DNA from 3 places in the Shinella sp. GW835-FHT14H05 genome. Region 3 is predicted to be linked to each of the others. Evidence: predicted binding sites of a transcription regulator. Region 3 holds the regulator's gene; each other region holds the start of a gene.
What was found. The regulator LexA, encoded in region 3, represses DNA repair genes until DNA is damaged. The targets are predictions, from matches to a motif close to TGTTCNNNNTGTGTTCNG.
Positions count from the first base shown of each region.

Region 1 (5,781 bases), on a different contig from region 3:
GGTCGAGCGGCTGGCAATCGCCGAGCAACGCCAGACGGCGCGCAGCTACGCGCTCATTGCGGCGCGCGAAGCGGCCTGATCAGTCCGCGAAGCGTTTTACGACCCAGGAATAACCGTCCTCCGCATAGCGCACCGGCGTTGTGACGGCGCTTTTCAGCGCGGCCTTGTCGGGGATGGCCTTTTTGACGAAATTCAGCGTGCGGGCGGCGAGGCCCTGCTTGGCCTCTGCGGTCTCGGCCGGTGTGGGCACTTCGGCCGTGGTCGCGGTTTCGGCGGGCTTGGCCTCGGGCGTCGGCTTTGCCACATCCGCGGTCATGCGGTCGCCGGAGCTTTCGCAGACGGCGACGATCACCGGATAGTTCTTGTCCTGGTGGCGGTTGATATAGGTCTCGGCCTGCGCGTCGCAGAGCGCCACGGTCTGCCAGCTCTTGCCGACCGTATCGATATAGTGGCACTGGGTCGCGCTGTCGTCGCAGCCCATGATCGTCATGACGATGAGCGCAGCTTTCATGGCCGTCCTTTCCGCCTTCGTTGCTGCCGGTTAGAGGCAGGCATTGCCGCGAAAATAAGGCGGCAATGCCTCAGATATCGAGGTTGTCGGCGAAGACCGCGCGCTCCTGGATGAAGCGGAAGCGGGCTTCCGGCTTGGTGCCCATCAGGTCGTCCACGGCGGTGCGGGTGCCTTCGAAGTCGACGTCGTCGATCGCGACCTTGAGCAGCGTGCGCTTCTTCGGGTCCATCGTTGTTTCCTTGAGCTGCGCCGGCAGCATCTCGCCGAGACCCTTGAATCGGCCGATTTCCACCTTGCCGTGGCCGTTGAACTCGGTGCGCATCAGCTCCTCGCGGTGCGGGTCGTCGCGGGCATAGAGTGTCTTGCCGCCCTGGCTGAGGCGGTAGAGCGGCGGCACGGCGAGGAAGAGGTGGCCGCCGCGCACGAGATCCGGCATCTCCTGATAGAAGAAGGTGATCAGCAGCGAGGCGATGTGCGCGCCGTCGACGTCGGCATCGGTCATGACGATGACGCGCTCGTAGCGCAGGTCCTCTTCGCGATATTTCGTGCGCGTGCCGCAGCCGAGCGCCTGCACCAGATCGGAGATCTGCTGGTTGGCGCCGAGCTTTTCACGGCCGGCGCTGGCGACGTTGAGGATTTTGCCGCGCAAGGGAAGGATGGCCTGGTTGGCGCGGTTGCGCGCCTGCTTGGCGGAGCCGCCGGCCGAATCGCCCTCGACGATGAAGAGTTCGGCGCCCTCGGCGGAATTCTGCGAGCAGTCGGCCAGTTTTCCCGGCAGGCGCAGCTTGCGCACCGCGGTCTTGCGGCTGACTTCCTTTTCCTTGCGGCGGCGCATGCGCTCTTCCGCGCGCTCGATCACCCATTCGAGCAGCTTGGCCGCTTCGCCCGGATTGTCGGCGAGGTAGTGGTCGAAGGGGTCGCGCAATGCGTTTTCAACGATGCGCTGGGCCTCGACGCTCGCGAGCTTGTCCTTCGTCTGCCCGACGAATTCCGGCTCGCGGATGAAGACGGACAGCATGCCGACCGCGGAAATCATCACATCGTCCGTGGTGATGTCCTTGGCGCGCTTGTTCTGCGTCAGGTCGGCATAGGCCTTGAGGCCCTTGGTGAGCGCGATGCGCAGTCCCGCCTCATGCGTGCCGCCGTCGGCCGTCGGGATGGTGTTGCAATAGGAGTGGATCAGCGAATCGCCGCCGTACCAAGTTACCGCCCATTCGAGCGAACCGTGACCGCCGGACTTTTCGCTTTTGCCGGCGAAGATTTCACGGGTGACGGTGTAGTCTTTGCCGAGCGTCGCCTGGAGATAATCCTTCAGGCCGCCGGGGAAATGGAAGACCGCCTTTTCCGGCGTTTCCGAACCTTCCAGCAGCAGCGACGGGTCGCAGCTCCAGCGGATTTCAACGCCGCCGAAGAGGTAGGCCTTGGAGCGGGCCATGCGGAAGACGCGGCCGGGATCGAAACGGGCGTGGGCACCAAAAATTTCCGGGTCGGGGTGGAAGCGTACCTTGGTGCCGCGGCGGTTGTGCACATCGCCGAGCTCTTCCAGGCCGCCGACCGGCTTGCCGCGCGAAAAGCGCTGGCGGTAGAGCTTCTTGTTGCGGGCGACCTCGACTTCGAGATGGTCGGACAGCGCGTTGACGACGGAAACGCCGACGCCGTGCAGACCGCCCGAGGTCTCGTAGGCCTTGCCGTCGAACTTGCCGCCGGCATGCAGCACGGTGAGGATGACTTCGAGCGTCGATTTTCCCGGCATCTGGGGATGGTTTTCCACCGGGATGCCGCGGCCGTTGTCGGTGACGGTCAGGTAGCCCTCGGCGTCGAGGTTGACGTCGATGAAGTTGGCGTGGCCGGCGACCGCTTCGTCCATCGAGTTGTCGATGACTTCGGCGAAGAGGTGGTGCAGCGCCTTCTCGTCCGTGCCGCCGATATACATGCCTGGCCGCATGCGCACGGGCTCCAGGCCCTCCAGCACGCGGATCGCCGAGGCATCATAGCCGCCGGAGCCCTCGCTGATGGGCTGGACGGCGCGCGCCTCGCGCGGCGGCGCGGCAGCCGGCTTTTCCGCCGGTGCGGGCGACGCGGCGGCGGGTTGAGGGGGAACGTTGGCGAAAAGGTCGTTGCTGTCGTCTTGCATGGGCCGTTCAGATTTTGTTCCGTTTGCCATTTTCTCCCGCCGATCCGGGAAGATCGGGGTTTGGCACAAATGAGGTCGCGGGCGAATCACTCGCGACTCTGCCAGATTCCGTGGGTTTTCGCGATGCCGGGCCGCGCCAACCGCTGGGCGAGGATTGCGTTGCGCGCAGGCGGATGGCAAGTATCGCCAGCCCCAGGGAACGACAGTTCATGCCTCAGTCCACAGTTCATTGCCTTCGCCGGCTGGTTTTCGCCGCGGTTTTCACCGCGCTTGCGGTTCAGGATGCGGCGGCGCTGACGCTGAACCCCTGGAAGGACGAGCTTTTCCGCTATGGCACGGTGATCGAGACGTCCGACGACGGCGCGCTCAGCGTCGTCGATTACCAGGAAATGCGCGATATCAACGGGCGCGACCAGGTGCCGGAGCGCCGGGCGAAATCGGCCTATGTCTCGACGGCGGTGAAGAAGGCGCAGAAGAATACGACGCTCGACACGCCGGCCGGGCCGATCGACGTGGCGATGACCGGCAAGGGCGAGGGGGCGGCCTTCACCGTCATCTTCATCCACGGTCGCGGCGGCGACCGGCGGCTCGGCAACAACGACTGGAATTTTGGCGGCAATTTCAACCGGCTGAAAAACCTCGCGGTGCGGGGTGGCGGGGTCTATTACGCGGCGAGCGTGCCCTCCTTCGACGACAAGGGGGCCGCGCGCATTTCCGGCCTCATCCTCACCGCCAAGGCGCTCTCGCCGGATGCGCCGGTCATCCTCGCCTGCGCCTCGATGGGCAGTTTCATCTGCGCCCGCGTCGCGCGCGATCCGGTGGCGGTGAAAAGCCTCTCGGGCATGGTGCTGATGGGCGGGGCGGCGGATGGCGATTATGCCAAGACCGCGGCCTTCAAGGCGAAGCTTCCGGTCTTCTTCACCCATGGCGACAGCGACAGCGTCTACCAGGCGAACGACCAGATCGCCGTCTTCCGCAAGCTCAGGAAGGCGGGCATCCCGGCGCGCTTCGTGCTGTTCCAGACCGGCGGCCACGGCACGCCGGTGCGCATGACCGATTGGCGCGAAACGCTCAACTGGCTGTTTGCGCAGTAGGCTTCGATTTGCTACGCCGCAAGCCAACAATCTTTAAGGACAGGGAGGCCTCATGACACCGGACGTAACCCCGCTCGTTGCCGGGAACTGGAAGATGAACGGCACGCGCGCGTCGCTCGACCAGATCAAGGCGATGGCCGAAGGCGTGAAGGGACCGCTTTCCGAAAAGGTCGAGACGCTGATCTGCCCGCCGGCAACGCTGCTGTATGTGGCGACGGCGCTTTGCGACGATAGCCCGCTGCTTATCGGCGCGCAGGATTGCCATGAAAAGGCTTCTGGCGCGCATACCGGCGATGTTTCCGCCGAAATGATCGCCGACTGCTTCGGCAGCCACGTCATCGTCGGCCATTCCGAGCGCCGCACGGACCACAAGGAAAGCGACGCGCTGGTGCGCGCCAAGGCCGAGATTGCGCATGCAAACGACCTCGTCGCCATCGTCTGCATCGGCGAGACCGGCGACGAGCGCAAATCCGGCAAAACGCTGGACGTGCTGAAGACGCAGCTTGCCGGCTCCGTGCCGGATGGTGCGACGGCGGAAAACACCGTGATCGCCTACGAGCCCGTCTGGGCGATTGGCACCGGGCTGACGCCGACGGCGGCCGACGTCGAGGAGGCGCATGCCTTCATGCGCGCGGAACTCACGGCGCGTTTTGCCGGCGAGGGCGCCACGATGCGCATTCTCTATGGCGGTTCGGTGAAGCCGGGCAATGCCAAGGAACTGATGGGTGTGACCAATGTCGATGGTGCGCTGATCGGCGGCGCGAGCTTGAAATCCGACGACTTCCTTGCCATCTACCGGGCATACGAAGAGCTCACGGCCTGAGGCGCCAATGGCCTGCCCGCAAAAGGGCGGGCGGATTGGCCGGTAAGGGCTTGGAATGGTGCGCGGCTTGGTATATTGAGCCGCAAACCTGAAATTTGGGCCGTCTGGCCGGGATCCTGAAACATGCAGACCATCTTGCTCGTCATCTATCTCATGGTCGTCGTCGCGCTGATCGGCGTCGTGCTGATCCAGCGGTCTGAAGGCGGCGGCCTCGGCATCGGCGGCGGCTCCGGCTTCATGTCGGCCCGCGGCACGGCCAATGCCCTGACGCGCACCACCGCGATCCTGGCCGCACTGTTCTTCGTGCTGGCGCTCGGCATGGGCATCCTCGCCCGTTACGAAACGCAGCCGACCGACATTCTCGACCGTATTCCGGGCACGACCGGCACGGGCGGCGTCCTCGACGCGCTCGGCGGGGCCGAGCAGAACCAGGGCACGCAGAACAACAACCAGACGCCTGCGACGACCGGCACCGACACCGTTCCGACCGAAGGCGGCGCTGCGACCGGTACGGGTACGGGTACGGGCAACACCACGACCGGCACGGGCAACACGACGACGGGCACCGGCACGACCGGTGGCGCAACGGGTACGGAGCAGAACTCCGGCGTCCCGAGCGGCCAGTAAGCCGCAGGGGCTGAAAAACAAACCGGCCGGTTGGCGAAATCCAACCGGCCTTCTTCTTGTGTAAAACGACGATTGCGTCTTCCGAAATCACGCCCAAGGTGATTTTTCGGTGGCGGAATCGATTTTGAAAAGGTATCCGGTGACTCCCATGGCGCGATATGTATTCATCACAGGCGGCGTGGTTTCTTCCCTCGGAAAAGGCATTGCCGCCGCTGCACTCGGAGCTCTCCTTCAGGCCCGCGGTTATCGCGTGCGCCTCAGGAAGCTGGACCCCTATCTGAACGTCGATCCGGGCACCATGAGCCCGACGCAGCACGGCGAGGTGTTCGTCACCGACGACGGTGCGGAAACCGACCTCGACCTCGGCCACTATGAGCGCTTCACCGGCCGCTCGGCCACCAAGACCGACAACATCACCACCGGTCGCATCTACAAGAACATCATCGACAAGGAACGCCGCGGCGACTATCTCGGCGCGACCGTGCAGGTCATTCCGCACGTCACCAACGAGATCAAGAACTTCGTCACCGAAGGCAATGACGACTACGACTTCGTGATCTGCGAGATCGGCGGCACGGTGGGCGACATCGAG
Region 1 is NZ_JBXAFY010000009.1:127,874-133,654, forward strand. It holds gene AC1Q6Z_RS24115 (DUF2336 domain-containing protein) at 1-79, shown strand, start outside; gene AC1Q6Z_RS24120 (hypothetical protein) at 80-511, opposite strand; gene parE (DNA topoisomerase IV subunit B) at 582-2,645, opposite strand; gene AC1Q6Z_RS24130 (alpha/beta hydrolase) at 2,855-3,739, shown strand; gene tpiA (triose-phosphate isomerase) at 3,792-4,562, shown strand; gene secG (preprotein translocase subunit SecG) at 4,686-5,189, shown strand; gene pyrG (CTP synthase) at 5,338-5,781, shown strand, end outside.
Region 1: parE (DNA topoisomerase IV subunit B) is a predicted target of LexA. The motif match lies at 2,650-2,667, and genes of this name have one in related genera.

Region 2 (5,781 bases), on a different contig from region 3:
AGGCGTCGATCAGGGCGCGGAAGAGGTCGATGTCGTAGTTGTCATGCTTGCCCTGCAGGAGAGCCGCGACTCGCTCCAGGCCCATGCCGGTATCGATCGACGGGCGCGGCAGGTCGACGCGCTCTTCCTTGGTGATCTGCTCGAACTGCATGAAGACGAGGTTCCAGATCTCGATGAACCGGTCGCCATCCTCTTCCGGCGAGCCGGGCGGGCCGCCCCAGATATGGTCGCCATGGTCGTAGAAGATTTCCGAACAGGGACCGCAGGGGCCGGTATCGCCCATCGCCCAGAAATTGTCGCTGGTCGCAATGCGGATGATGCGGTCGTCGGAAAGCCCGGCGATCTTCTTCCAGAGGTCGAAGGCCTGGTCGTCCGTGTGGTAGACGGTGACCAGCAGGCGGTTTCTGTCGATGCCGAATTCCTTGGTGATCAGGTTCCAGGCAAGCTCGATCGCGCGCTCCTTGAAATAGTCGCCGAAGGAGAAATTGCCGAGCATCTCGAAGAAGGTGTGGTGGCGCGCGGTATAACCGACATTGTCGAGGTCATTGTGCTTGCCCCCGGCGCGCACGCATTTCTGCGCGGAGACCGCCGTCGAATAGGGGCGCGATTCCAGGCCGGTGAAGACGTTCTTGAACTGCACCATGCCGGCATTGGTGAACATCAGCGTCGGGTCGTTGCGCGGCACGAGCGGGCTGGACGGCACGACCTCGTGTCCGTTCTTTCGGAAATAGTCGAGGAAAGTCGACCGGATTTCATTCACGCCGTTCATATCGCGTCCTTCATCTCTGCACCGCTGCACCTGAAAACCGGCGCATTACCCACCCAATTGTCCCGCAACGACGGCGCAACCGCCTCGCCGGCTGCTGCCTATTTCCCAAACCGCACCCGATTTGGGAAATAGGCAGCGAATTCAAATTGCTACGGCGTCCTTGCGCGTCTTGTTCGACGCGCGACGCCGCAGAGTGCCCGCCCGGAAGGTCCGTGAAGGCCATCCACCCACGAATTCCGTCGAAACTGCGCGCCTGCCGCCTGTCTTGCGGAAGGTCGGAAACCTTTGGTCGCGCGCGAGAACTGAAGGCTTTTATCGCCCGCCTCGGCACCTGTCCAGACATCAAAAAACCGGCCCTTCAGGAAGAAGAGGCCGGTTTTTCGATATTCTTGCGGGCGTTGCGCGGTGATTACATCGCCGCGGCGTCGTCGTCGCTGGAATCGTTCGGATCAGGGCCACCGTTTTCCAGGAAGCGGTCGGCGATGAGGCCGGCATTCTGGCGCAGCGACGTCTCGATCTCGTTGGCGAGATCCGGATTGTCGCGCAGGAACGTCTTGGCGTTCTCGCGGCCCTGGCCGAGGCGCTGGCTGTTATAGGAGAACCAGGAGCCCGACTTCTCCACGATACCGGCCTTGACGCCGAGATCGATGAGCTCGCCCGTCTTGGAGACGCCCTCGCCATACATGATGTCGAACTCGACCTGCTTGAAGGGCGGCGCCATCTTGTTCTTGACGACCTTGACGCGGGTCTGGTTGCCGATGACCTCGTCACGCTCCTTGACCGCGCCGATGCGGCGGATGTCGAGGCGGACGGAGGCATAGAACTTCAGCGCGTTGCCGCCCGTCGTCACTTCCGGCGAACCGTAGACGACGCCGATCTTCATGCGGATCTGGTTGATGAAGATCACCATCGTGTTGGACTTGGAGATCGATGCCGTCAGCTTGCGCAGCGCCTGGCTCATCAGGCGGGCCTGGAGGCCGGGCAGGCTCTCGCCCATCTCGCCTTCGATTTCGGCGCGCGGCGTGAGTGCGGCGACCGAGTCGATCACGAGCACGTCGATTGCGCCGGAGCGCACCAGCGTATCGGTGATTTCCAGTGCCTGCTCGCCGGTGTCGGGCTGCGAGATCAGGAGGTTTTCCAGATCGACGCCGAGCTTGCGGGCATAGACCGGGTCGAGCGCGTGTTCGGCGTCGACGAAGGCGCAGATGCCGCCCTTCTTCTGGGCTTCCGCAATGGTCTGCAGAGCCAGCGTCGTCTTGCCCGAACTTTCCGGGCCGTAGATCTCGATGATGCGGCCCTTGGGCAGGCCGCCGACGCCGAGCGCGATGTCGAGGCTCAGCGAACCGGTCGGGATCGTCTCGATCTCGATGACGCTGTCCTTACCGCCGAGCTTCATGATGGAGCCCTTGCCGAAGGAGCGCTCGATCTGGGAGAGTGCCGCCTCGAGTGCCTTGCTTTTATCCACTGCTTTATCCTCTACGAGCCGCAAAGTGTTCTGTGCCATTCCGTCCACCTTTAGGTTATTGAAGCAAGACAGGCAACGAACCCGCCGATGAAAGCTATGTACACATTTTGTTCTCATTTCGCAAGGTGCATTTATCCTTTTGAATGTTTTTGTGAATCGGGGGCGTGTTCTATTTTCGTTTCGGTGGGATAAAGCCACGCAGGAACAAGGGTATACCCGCCCTGGTGCCCGGCCTTCTGGGCCGAATCGGGCGGGTGCGAAGGAAGACGATGACGGGAAAGACGATACTGGTGATGGGCGGCGCCCATGTGGACAGGCGCGGACGCATTGCCGGCGAGACGACGCCGGGGGCGAGCAATCCCGGCGGCTGGTTCGTGGAAGCGGGCGGCGGCGCCTTCAATGCGGCGCGCAACCTCGCGCGGCTGGGGCATGCGGTGCGGCTCGTCTCGCCGCGCGGCGGCGATGCGGACGGCGATATCGTCGCGGCGGCTGCTGCGGCGGCGGGTATCGAGGACACCCCCTTCACCTTCCTCGACCGGGCGACGCCGAGTTACACGGCGATCATCGAACGCGACGGCAACCTCGTCATCGCGCTTGCCGACATGGACCTCTACCGGCTGTTCTCGCCGCGGCGCCTGCAGCAGCGAGCTATGCGCGAGGCGGTCGCGGCGGCAGGCCTCATCCTCACCGATGCCAACCTGCCGGCCGAAACGCTCGGCGCCATGGCGAAGGCCGCGGCTGAAGCCCGCGTGCCGATCGCCGGCATCGCCATCTCGCCGGCCAAGGTCGTGCGGTTCGAACAAACCCTGTCCGCCCTCGCCTTCCTGTTCATGAACGAGGCGGAGGCACGCACGCTGACGGGGGCTACACCGGAAAACCCGGCCGACTGGCCGAAGGCCTTGCGCGCCGCGGGCCTTGCCGCGGGCGTGGTGACGCGCGGCGGGCGGGGCGTCATCGCTTTCGATGCGAAGGGCGCGGCGCTGGTCACGCCGCCGGAAATCCCGGCGCTCGGTGATGTCACGGGTGCCGGCGATTCGCTGGCCTCCGGTTTCGTCAGCGCCTGGCTCGCCGGGCGGGACCTCGGCGAGGCGCTGCGCCACGGCGCGGCAGCGGCCGCGATCACCGTGCGCTCGCCGCTGGCCGTGGCTGAAGAAATGTCGCAGGCGGCCCTTGCCGCCGCACTTTCTCTTGTGCCTCAGGCCGAATGGATGGCATGAGACTTTCTTGCCGAAAATTCCGCCTGAAAATTCGACCAGATTTCCGCAAGGATCCAGCATGACCAGACCCGCCTCCGCCCTCCTGCCGATGCAGTATTCGGAAGAAGTCGCCGCCGCCAAGGCGCGCGGCGCGCCGATCGTCGCGCTCGAATCGACGATCATCACCCATGGCATGCCCTATCCGGGCAACCTGGACATGGCCCGCAGCGTCGAGCGCATCATCCGCGAGGAAGGCGCCGTGCCGGCGACGATCGCCGTCATCGATGGCGTGCTGCATATCGGCCTCGACGATGCGACGCTCGAAACGCTCGCGAAGACCGAAGGCGCCATGAAGCTGTCGCGCGCGGACCTCGCCTTCGCGATCGCGGAGCGGCGCACGGGCGCCACCACCGTCGCCGCGACGATGATCGGTGCCGCGCGCGCCGGCATCCGGGTTTTTGCCACCGGCGGCATCGGCGGCGTGCACCGCAAGGCCGAAGAGACCTTCGACATTTCCGCCGACCTCGACGAGCTGTCGCGCACCGGCGTCATCGTCGTCTGCGCCGGCGCCAAGGCGATCCTCGACATCCCGAAGACGCTGGAAGTGCTGGAAACCCGCGGCGTACCGGTCGTCACCTATGACAGCCCGGTCTTCCCCGCCTTCTGGTCGCGCGATTCGGGGCTGAAGAGCCCGCTGACGCTGAACAGCCCGGCGGCCATCGCCAATTTCCAGACGGTGCGCGACCAGCTCGGCGTCGACGGCGGCATGCTGATCGCCAATCCCGTGCCGGAGGCCGACGAAATCCCGCGCGAGGAAATGGAGATCTACATCGCCCGCGCGCTCGACAATGCCGAACGCGACGAGATCGCCGGCAAGGCCGTGACACCCTACCTGCTCGACAGCCTTTTCCGCCTGACGGACGGCCGCAGCCTGAAGACGAACATCGCGCTCGTCGAAAACAATGCCCGGCTCGCGGCGGAAATCGCCGTGGCGCTGGTGGATTGACAATCCGGAGGTGGCCGGTTTGCGCCGGCCGCCTCCTCCGCTTTTATCCGACCTGGATCAACCCGCGCGTTTCAACACCCATTGGAAACTGCTCTGCCAGAGCGTGGTCGGGATTTCCTGCTCCAGAGTCTGGACGAGTGCCGCGAGGCTGACGCTGCGCAGCTTTGCGCGCCATGCCTCGTCCGCATCCCACATGACGCGGGCGACCGCGCAGGGGCCGGCCTCGCAATAGCCTTCGGGACGGCAGGGATTGTTGGCGCGGATATTGCTGCAGGCGAAGGTCCGCTCCTTGCCTTCCACCGCCTCCACCACATCGAGAAAGGTTATTTCCGCGGTCGGGCGAGCAAGGCGATAACCACCGCTCGGCCCCAGCGTCGATTCGACCAGCTTCGCCTGGGAAAGGCTCTGCAATGCCTTGGAGAGATATTCCTTCGGCAGGCCATGGAATTCGGCCAGAGCCTTGGTGGAAAGATAACGCCCGTCTGGAAGTCCGGCGAGAATGGCACAACAGTGCAGTGCCCATTCGACTTGGCTCTTGAGGATCATCAAACCCATCCGCGCAATAAGGATATTTATTATCCGTATTCTATGCTTTTTGTAAACGGCGGGGTGAGGAGATTGCAGGTACAGGGCCAAGATTCTCGCGAAGAGCTTTAGGAAAAACCGCTGACCCGGATGACCAGCGACGGGTTCTCTCGCACTTGGCTGTCAGATTTCGGTTTATGTAATTTAACCTAGTTTGCTGTCATAAGTGCCTGCCTATATGCGCAGGAAGGTTCGAAAGCATGCTTTCCTCCTGCCAGCGCACCCCGTTCTTTGTGGTCTTCTTGATCTGGTCGTTGGGAAGGCCGAAGCCTCGCGCGCAACGCGCTCCGAACCATATTGAGCTTTAGAATGGAACGGCCCGCCCTGTTTACTGCTATTGGGGTCATCAGGGCGGGCCAAACTGGTTAGGAGACCGGCAGCGTGCCGCTGAAATACGTATTGAATTGCTGCTGAGCTGCGGTCTTCACACCCTCGCGGCTGAGTTTTCCATCATTACTGGGATCATCCGAAACGTTCCGGTTGACGATTCGCCATACTGTGTCGCAGACCGCTGCGCGAACGCCCTTCAAGTCTTCATTTGTCAAAGCCATTTTCAGTCTCCTTCATATTTGGGTGACCCAATTGCCTACCCAAATCTAAGAGCGAGTAATGTTCGCTCTTAGAGCGACGGCCACATTCTCCGGCAACTCCGGGGTTATGCTTGATCGCTCGGCCATATTAAAACCGCCCAACAAGACGGGGATAATTTCTGAAGGATTTTCTGATCGGCTACCGGATTGGTGCGGGCTCAATCGCCTCG
Region 2 is NZ_JBXAFY010000009.1:5,179-10,959, reverse strand. It holds gene alaS (alanine--tRNA ligase) at 1-769, opposite strand, end outside; gene recA (recombinase RecA) at 1,179-2,273, opposite strand; gene AC1Q6Z_RS23505 (carbohydrate kinase family protein) at 2,504-3,451, shown strand; gene AC1Q6Z_RS23500 (pseudouridine-5'-phosphate glycosidase) at 3,510-4,436, shown strand; gene AC1Q6Z_RS23495 (RrF2 family transcriptional regulator) at 4,494-4,982, opposite strand; gene AC1Q6Z_RS23490 (hypothetical protein) at 5,387-5,572, opposite strand.
Region 2: recA (recombinase RecA) is a predicted target of LexA. The motif match lies at 2,400-2,417, and genes of this name have one in related genera.

Region 3 (5,781 bases):
CTGGGGAACCGGCGGGGCCGAGTGCATGGCCAGGATCGACATCGCGGAGAAGCAGGCGGCGCGCGAGGCAGAGGCCTGGGGCGTCGCGCCGGCTGGCGATTCGCTGCCGATACCGGCTCTGCCAGTGCCTCGTCGCAAGGCCGCACTTGTCGCCTATGCGCGCTACGCCGGTCGGGTTCGGGAAAGCCTTGCCGGCCAGAGAATCGATGCCGCCTTTGCCGAGGAGCGGGCGCACGGCCACTTCTTCCTGTTCGTGCCGGTCTTTCTCGGCATCGGAGCCGCCCTGTGGTTTGCCGCCGCCACCGATCCGCCAATTTATGCCCTGCTGCTTCTTGCCAGCGTTACGTTCTGGCCTGCCTGGCAGCTGCGGTATCGGGAGGACTGGGTGGCGCTCGCCGCGGGTGCCGCTTTTCTCGTTCCCGTGGGCATGCTGCTTGCGGCCGTGGAAAGCAGCCGGCTTGACACCGTCATCCTCGATACGCCGGTCACCACGCAGATCAGCGGCCGGGTGCTGTCCCGCGAAAGCGACGAGCGCGGGGCGATCCGCTACCGTATCGCGCTTGAGGCGACGCGCGATCCGGTGCTGAAGCGGCCACCCGGCGTCGTCACGCTGCTTGCCCGCAGTCGTCATGAACCGATCGCGATCGGCGCAGGCATAACGGGGCGTGCGCGCCTCGGGCCCCCGTCCGGCCCGGCCTTGGCCGGCCTCAACGATTTCGCCTTCGATGCCTATTTCGCTGGCACCGGCGCCGTCGGCTATTTTTACAGTGCGCCCAAAGGTGTTGCGACCGGTGAGGCGGGGCTGGAAGGCCGGGTCCGGCAGGAGATCGCGCGCTGGCGCAACAACCTGACCGAGCATATTCGGGGCCGCATCGGCGGCGATGCCGGGGCGATCGCCGCGGCACTGGTGACGGCGGAACAGCGGGCGATCGGCGCGGACACGGTCGAAGCGCTGCGGCAGGCGGGGCTTGCCCATGTATTGGCCATTTCAGGGCTCAACATGGTGCTCGCCGCCGGCACCTTCCTCGTCGGCGCGCGCATGCTGATGGCGCTGATCCCGGGGTTTTCCGAGCGATATCCGGCCAAGAAGATCGCCGCGGCCGGCGCGCTCATCATGGTGACGCTCTATATCCTCGTCTCGGGCGGCGCGCTGTCGGCCGTGCGATCGTGGATCATGATCTGCGTCATGCTTGTCGCCGTGCTCTTCGGGCGATCGGCCATCAGCCTGCGCAATGTCGCGCTTTCGGCGATCCTCATCCTGCTGGTGACGCCATCTGCCGTCACCAATCCAGGTTTCCAGATGTCCTATGCGGCGACGCTCGGGCTTGTCGCGGGCTACGCGGCCTGGCGCGAGCGGCCGATGCGGCGGGAAAGCCGGGGAGGGCCGTTGCAACTGTTCGGCGGCTCGCTCGGCCGTTTCTTCGGCGGGCTCATGCTCTCCTCGTTGATCGGCGGTTTTTCCACGCTGATCTATTCCATCGGCCATTTTCACCGCATCCCCGCCTATGGCCTCGCCGGCAATCTTCTGGCGATGCCGGTGATCAGCACGATCGTCATGCCCTTTGGCCTCATCGCAGTGCTGCTGATGCCGTTCGGCCTCGATGCCATCCCCTTCGCGATCATGGGCAAGGGCATCGAATGGATGATCGCGCTTTCGATGTGGGTCGCAAGCTGGAAAGGCGAAATCGTCACCGGTCAAATTCCGCAGTCCGCTTTCCTGCTAATCGGCCTCGGCGGCGGCCTGGCCTGCATCCTGCGCACCCGGCTGCGCCATGCCGGCACGCTGCTCGTCATGCTCGGGATCGTCATCGCCTGCTGGCCGGACGAACGCCGCGCGCCGGAAGTGCTGGTCTCGGAAGACGGCCGTCTCGTGGCGATCCGGCGCGGCGACACCGTTGCAACGAACCGCGCAAGGCCGCCGGATTTCATCTATGCGCAATGGCGCCGCGCGCTGCGGCTCGGCGATCTCATCAAGCCGGAGATGCGCAAGAGCGAAGGGCTGACGGTAGAGGAGGTCGGTGAAACCGCTGAAGGGACTGAAAAGCAGAGGAAGCCGCGCCACAAGGCGGATCGGCAGAGGGCGAAGGCCGCCATGGCATCCGCCCTGGAGGCCGCAGGAAAGGGCAGGGGCTTCATCTGCGAAACAAAGGCATTCTGCGCCGCTGTTTCGCCGAGCGGTTGGCGGATCGTCACGCTGGAAGACCTCGCCTTCCTCGGAACCGCCTGCGATGCTGCCGACCTCGTCGTCGTGTCCCAAGCCCTGCGGCTGGAGGAATGCCGCTCCGGAGCCCGGCTGATGACGGCCCGCCATTTGCGGCGCACGGGCGCACTGGAAATCCAGCCCGACGCCGAAAAGGCCGCTTCAACACTTTCCGACGCCGAGATCACCCCCGCCATCGAAACCCTCGACCGGCCCTGGTCTCGCCACCGCACCTATGATTGGCGTAGCGGCACCTTCGAGGCCGAGACGGCGCTCAATGATAGCGGCGAATGAGGCCGACGAGCTTGCCCTGGATCTTGACGCGGTCCGGCCCGAAAATGCGGGTCTCGTAGGCCGGGTTTGCGGCTTCGAGCGCAATGGAGGCGCCCTTGCGGCGGAAACGCTTAAGCGTCGCTTCCTCGTCGTCGACGAGCGCCACGATGATCTCGCCCGGATTGGCGGTGGTGGCGTTGCGGATGATCACGGTGTCGCCGTCGAGGATGCCGGCCTCGATCATCGAGTCGCCCTTGACCTCCAGCGCATAATGATCGCCGTTGCCGACCATCTCGGCCGGCACCATGATCTCGTGGGTGTTGTTCTGGATGGCGGAGATCGGAACACCGGCGGCGATGCGTCCCATGACCGGCACGGAGACCGACAACGACATGTCCGCTTGCGGCGTGCGCTGTACGGGGGCGGCCGGCACGGGCTGCTTGCCGCGGCTGCCTTCGATGACGGCCGGCGAAAAGCCGCGGCGCGGCTGGAGGCTTGGCGAATAGGCTTCGGGAAGCTTGATCACTTCCAGTGCCCGCGCCCGGTTGGGCAGGCGGCGGATGAAGCCGCGCTCCTCCAGTGCCGTGATGAGGCGATGGATGCCGGACTTGGATGCGAGATCGAGCGCATCCTTCATCTCGTCAAACGAGGGAGGAATACCGGACTCCTTCATCCGTTCATGAATGAACAGGAGAAGTTCCTGTTGTTTCCGCGTGAGCATGGCCCCTCCACCGAGAATCTTGAAACAATCCAGAATCGTGAAACAAATCCAGAACAGACACTATCTGTTCCATATGTGTTCCGCAAGGCCTTGGAAATAATAATATTGTTCAGACGGAGGGTTCGCGCAGGAGAAGTACTTCGCAGAGATCGCCTTGGGGAACGGCCGGGGCGTTTGGCGGTCGGATCAGCAAGCCTTCCGATTCGGCGAAGACCTTCATCATCGAGGAATCCTGCTTGCCGAAGGGGGTGACGCGCAGGTCGCCGGCCGGTCCCCGGACGATGCGGGCGCGGACATAATCCTGCCGCTGGTCGTTTTCCTTGAGCGGCACGGCGGCGATGGCCGGGTGCCGGCGGTTTTTTGCGGGCAGGCGGGCGAGGCGGCGCACCAGCGGCTCCAGGAAGAGCAGCGAGCAGACGAGGCTTGAGACCGGGTTGCCGGGCAGGCCCAGCACCTGGATATCCCCCAGCCGGCCGACCATCAGCGGCTTTCCCGGCCGCATGGCGATTCGCCAGAAATCGAGCTCCATGCCGGCCTCGCCGAGCACCGGCTGCACGAGGTCGAAATCGCCGACGGAGGCGCCGCCGAGCGTCACGAGCACGTCGATATCGAGCGCCAGGGCGTTTCGCACGGCTTCCAGAATCGCCTGCTTGTCGTCGCCGACGATCCCGAGGTCGATCACCTCCGCGCCGGCCGCCCGCGCGAGCGCCGAAACGCCATAGGTGTTGGACGCGATGATCTGGCTGGCGCCGGGCGGCGTTCCGGGCGGGACGAGCTCGTCGCCTGTCGCAAGCACCGCGACGCGGGGGCGGGCGTAGACTGTTAGCGCCGGATGGTTCATCGCAGCGGCGACGGTCAGGCGGCCGGCATCGAGCACGGCGCCGGCCTTCAGCACGGTCTCGCCTTCGGAAAAATCCTGTCCGCGTGGGCGCACATGGCGGCCTTTTGGAGTGAGGAAGGTCGTGCGGATGCGGCCGTCTTCCAGCTTTTCCGCGTCTTCCTGCAAAAGCACGGTATCGGCGAAGGAGGGCAAGGGCGCGCCGGTGAAAATGCGCACGGCCTCGCCCGGGCCGGCAGAGCCTTCGAAGGCGTGACCGGCGGAGGAGAGGCCGACGACCTTGAGGATGGCGCCGAGTGTAGCGATATCCGCGTGGCGGACGGCGTAGCCGTCCATGGCGGAATTGTCGAAAGGCGGCTGGGTCAGGCGCGCGGCGATGTCTTCGGCGAGGACGCGGCCTTGCGCGTCATGCAGCGAAACCGTCTCTGTCCGCTGTGTCGGCTTGGGCCGGGAAAGCAGGCGGTCGAGGGCGTCGGCGACGGGGAGGAGCGACATCAGGCGTTTGCCCGCTTGTAGTCGCCGGAGCGGCCGCCGGATTTTTCGACGAGCCGGATGCCGCCGATCTCCATCTCGCGGTCGGCGGCTTTCGCCATGTCGTAGATGGTGAGGCAGGCGACGCTGACGGCGGTGAGCGCCTCCATTTCGACGCCGGTGCGGCCGGTGAGCTTCGCCATGGCCTCGACGCGCAGGCCGGGCAGGGTACGGTCCTCGCGGATTTCGACGGCGACCTTGGTGAGCATCAGCGGGTGGCAGAGCGGGATAAGGCTCGACGTCTGCTTGGCGGCCATGATGCCGGCAAGGCGGGCCGTGCCGATCACGTCGCCCTTCTTGGCATCGCCCTTGAGGATGAGATCGAGGGTCGCGGGCGCCATCCGGATGAAGCCTTCGGCAACCGCGATGCGCACCGTTTCGGCCTTGTCGCCGACATCCACCATGTTGGCTTCACCGGAGGCATCGATATGGGTCAGCGTGGCGGCCTTTTCGGCCATCATTCGGCCGCCAGCATGCCGGCGGAGCCGGTCAGCAGTTCGCGGGTCGCGGCGGCCACGTCCTCCTTGCGCATCAGGCTTTCGCCGACGAGGAAGGTGGAGATGCCGACCTTGCCGAGGCGTTCACAATCCGCATGGGTGAAGATGCCGCTTTCGCCGACGAGCAGGCGGTCGTCGGGCACCATGCCGGCGAGCTTTTCCGACACCGCGAGATCGACCTCGAAGGTCCGCAGGTTGCGGTTGTTGATGCCGACGAGCTTGGATTTCAGCCTGAGCGCCCGTTCCATCTCCGGTTCGTCGTGCACTTCGATCAGCACGTCCATACCGAGCGAAAAGGCGGCGTCCTCCAGCATCTTCGCATCGTCGTCGCTGAGGGACGCCATGATGATGAGGATGCAGTCGGCGCCCCAGGCGCGGGCTTCCAGCACCTGGTAGCTGTCGAACATGAAGTCTTTGCGCAGCGCCGGCAGCGCGCAGGCCTGGCGGGCGGCGGTGAGGAATTCGGGCGCGCCCTGGAAGCTCGGCGTGTCCGTCAGCACCGAGAGGCAAGCGGCGCCGCCGGCCTCATAGGCCTTGGCGAGCGCCGGCGGATCGAAATCCGGGCGGATGAGGCCCTTGGAGGGGCTGGCCTTCTTGATTTCGGCGATCAGGCCGAAACTGCCGGCGGCTTTTCTGGCCTTGAGGCTCGCGAAGAAGCCGCGCGGCGGCTCCTGGTCGCGGATCTGGGCGCGAAGCTCGGCGGGGGCCACGCGCGCCTTGG
Region 3 is NZ_JBXAFY010000001.1:1,454,390-1,460,170, forward strand. It holds gene AC1Q6Z_RS07115 (ComEC/Rec2 family competence protein) at 26-2,494, shown strand; gene lexA (transcriptional repressor LexA) at 2,475-3,194, opposite strand; gene AC1Q6Z_RS07125 (molybdopterin molybdotransferase MoeA) at 3,304-4,527, opposite strand; gene moaC (cyclic pyranopterin monophosphate synthase MoaC) at 4,527-5,021, opposite strand; gene trpC (indole-3-glycerol phosphate synthase TrpC) at 5,021-5,781, opposite strand, start outside.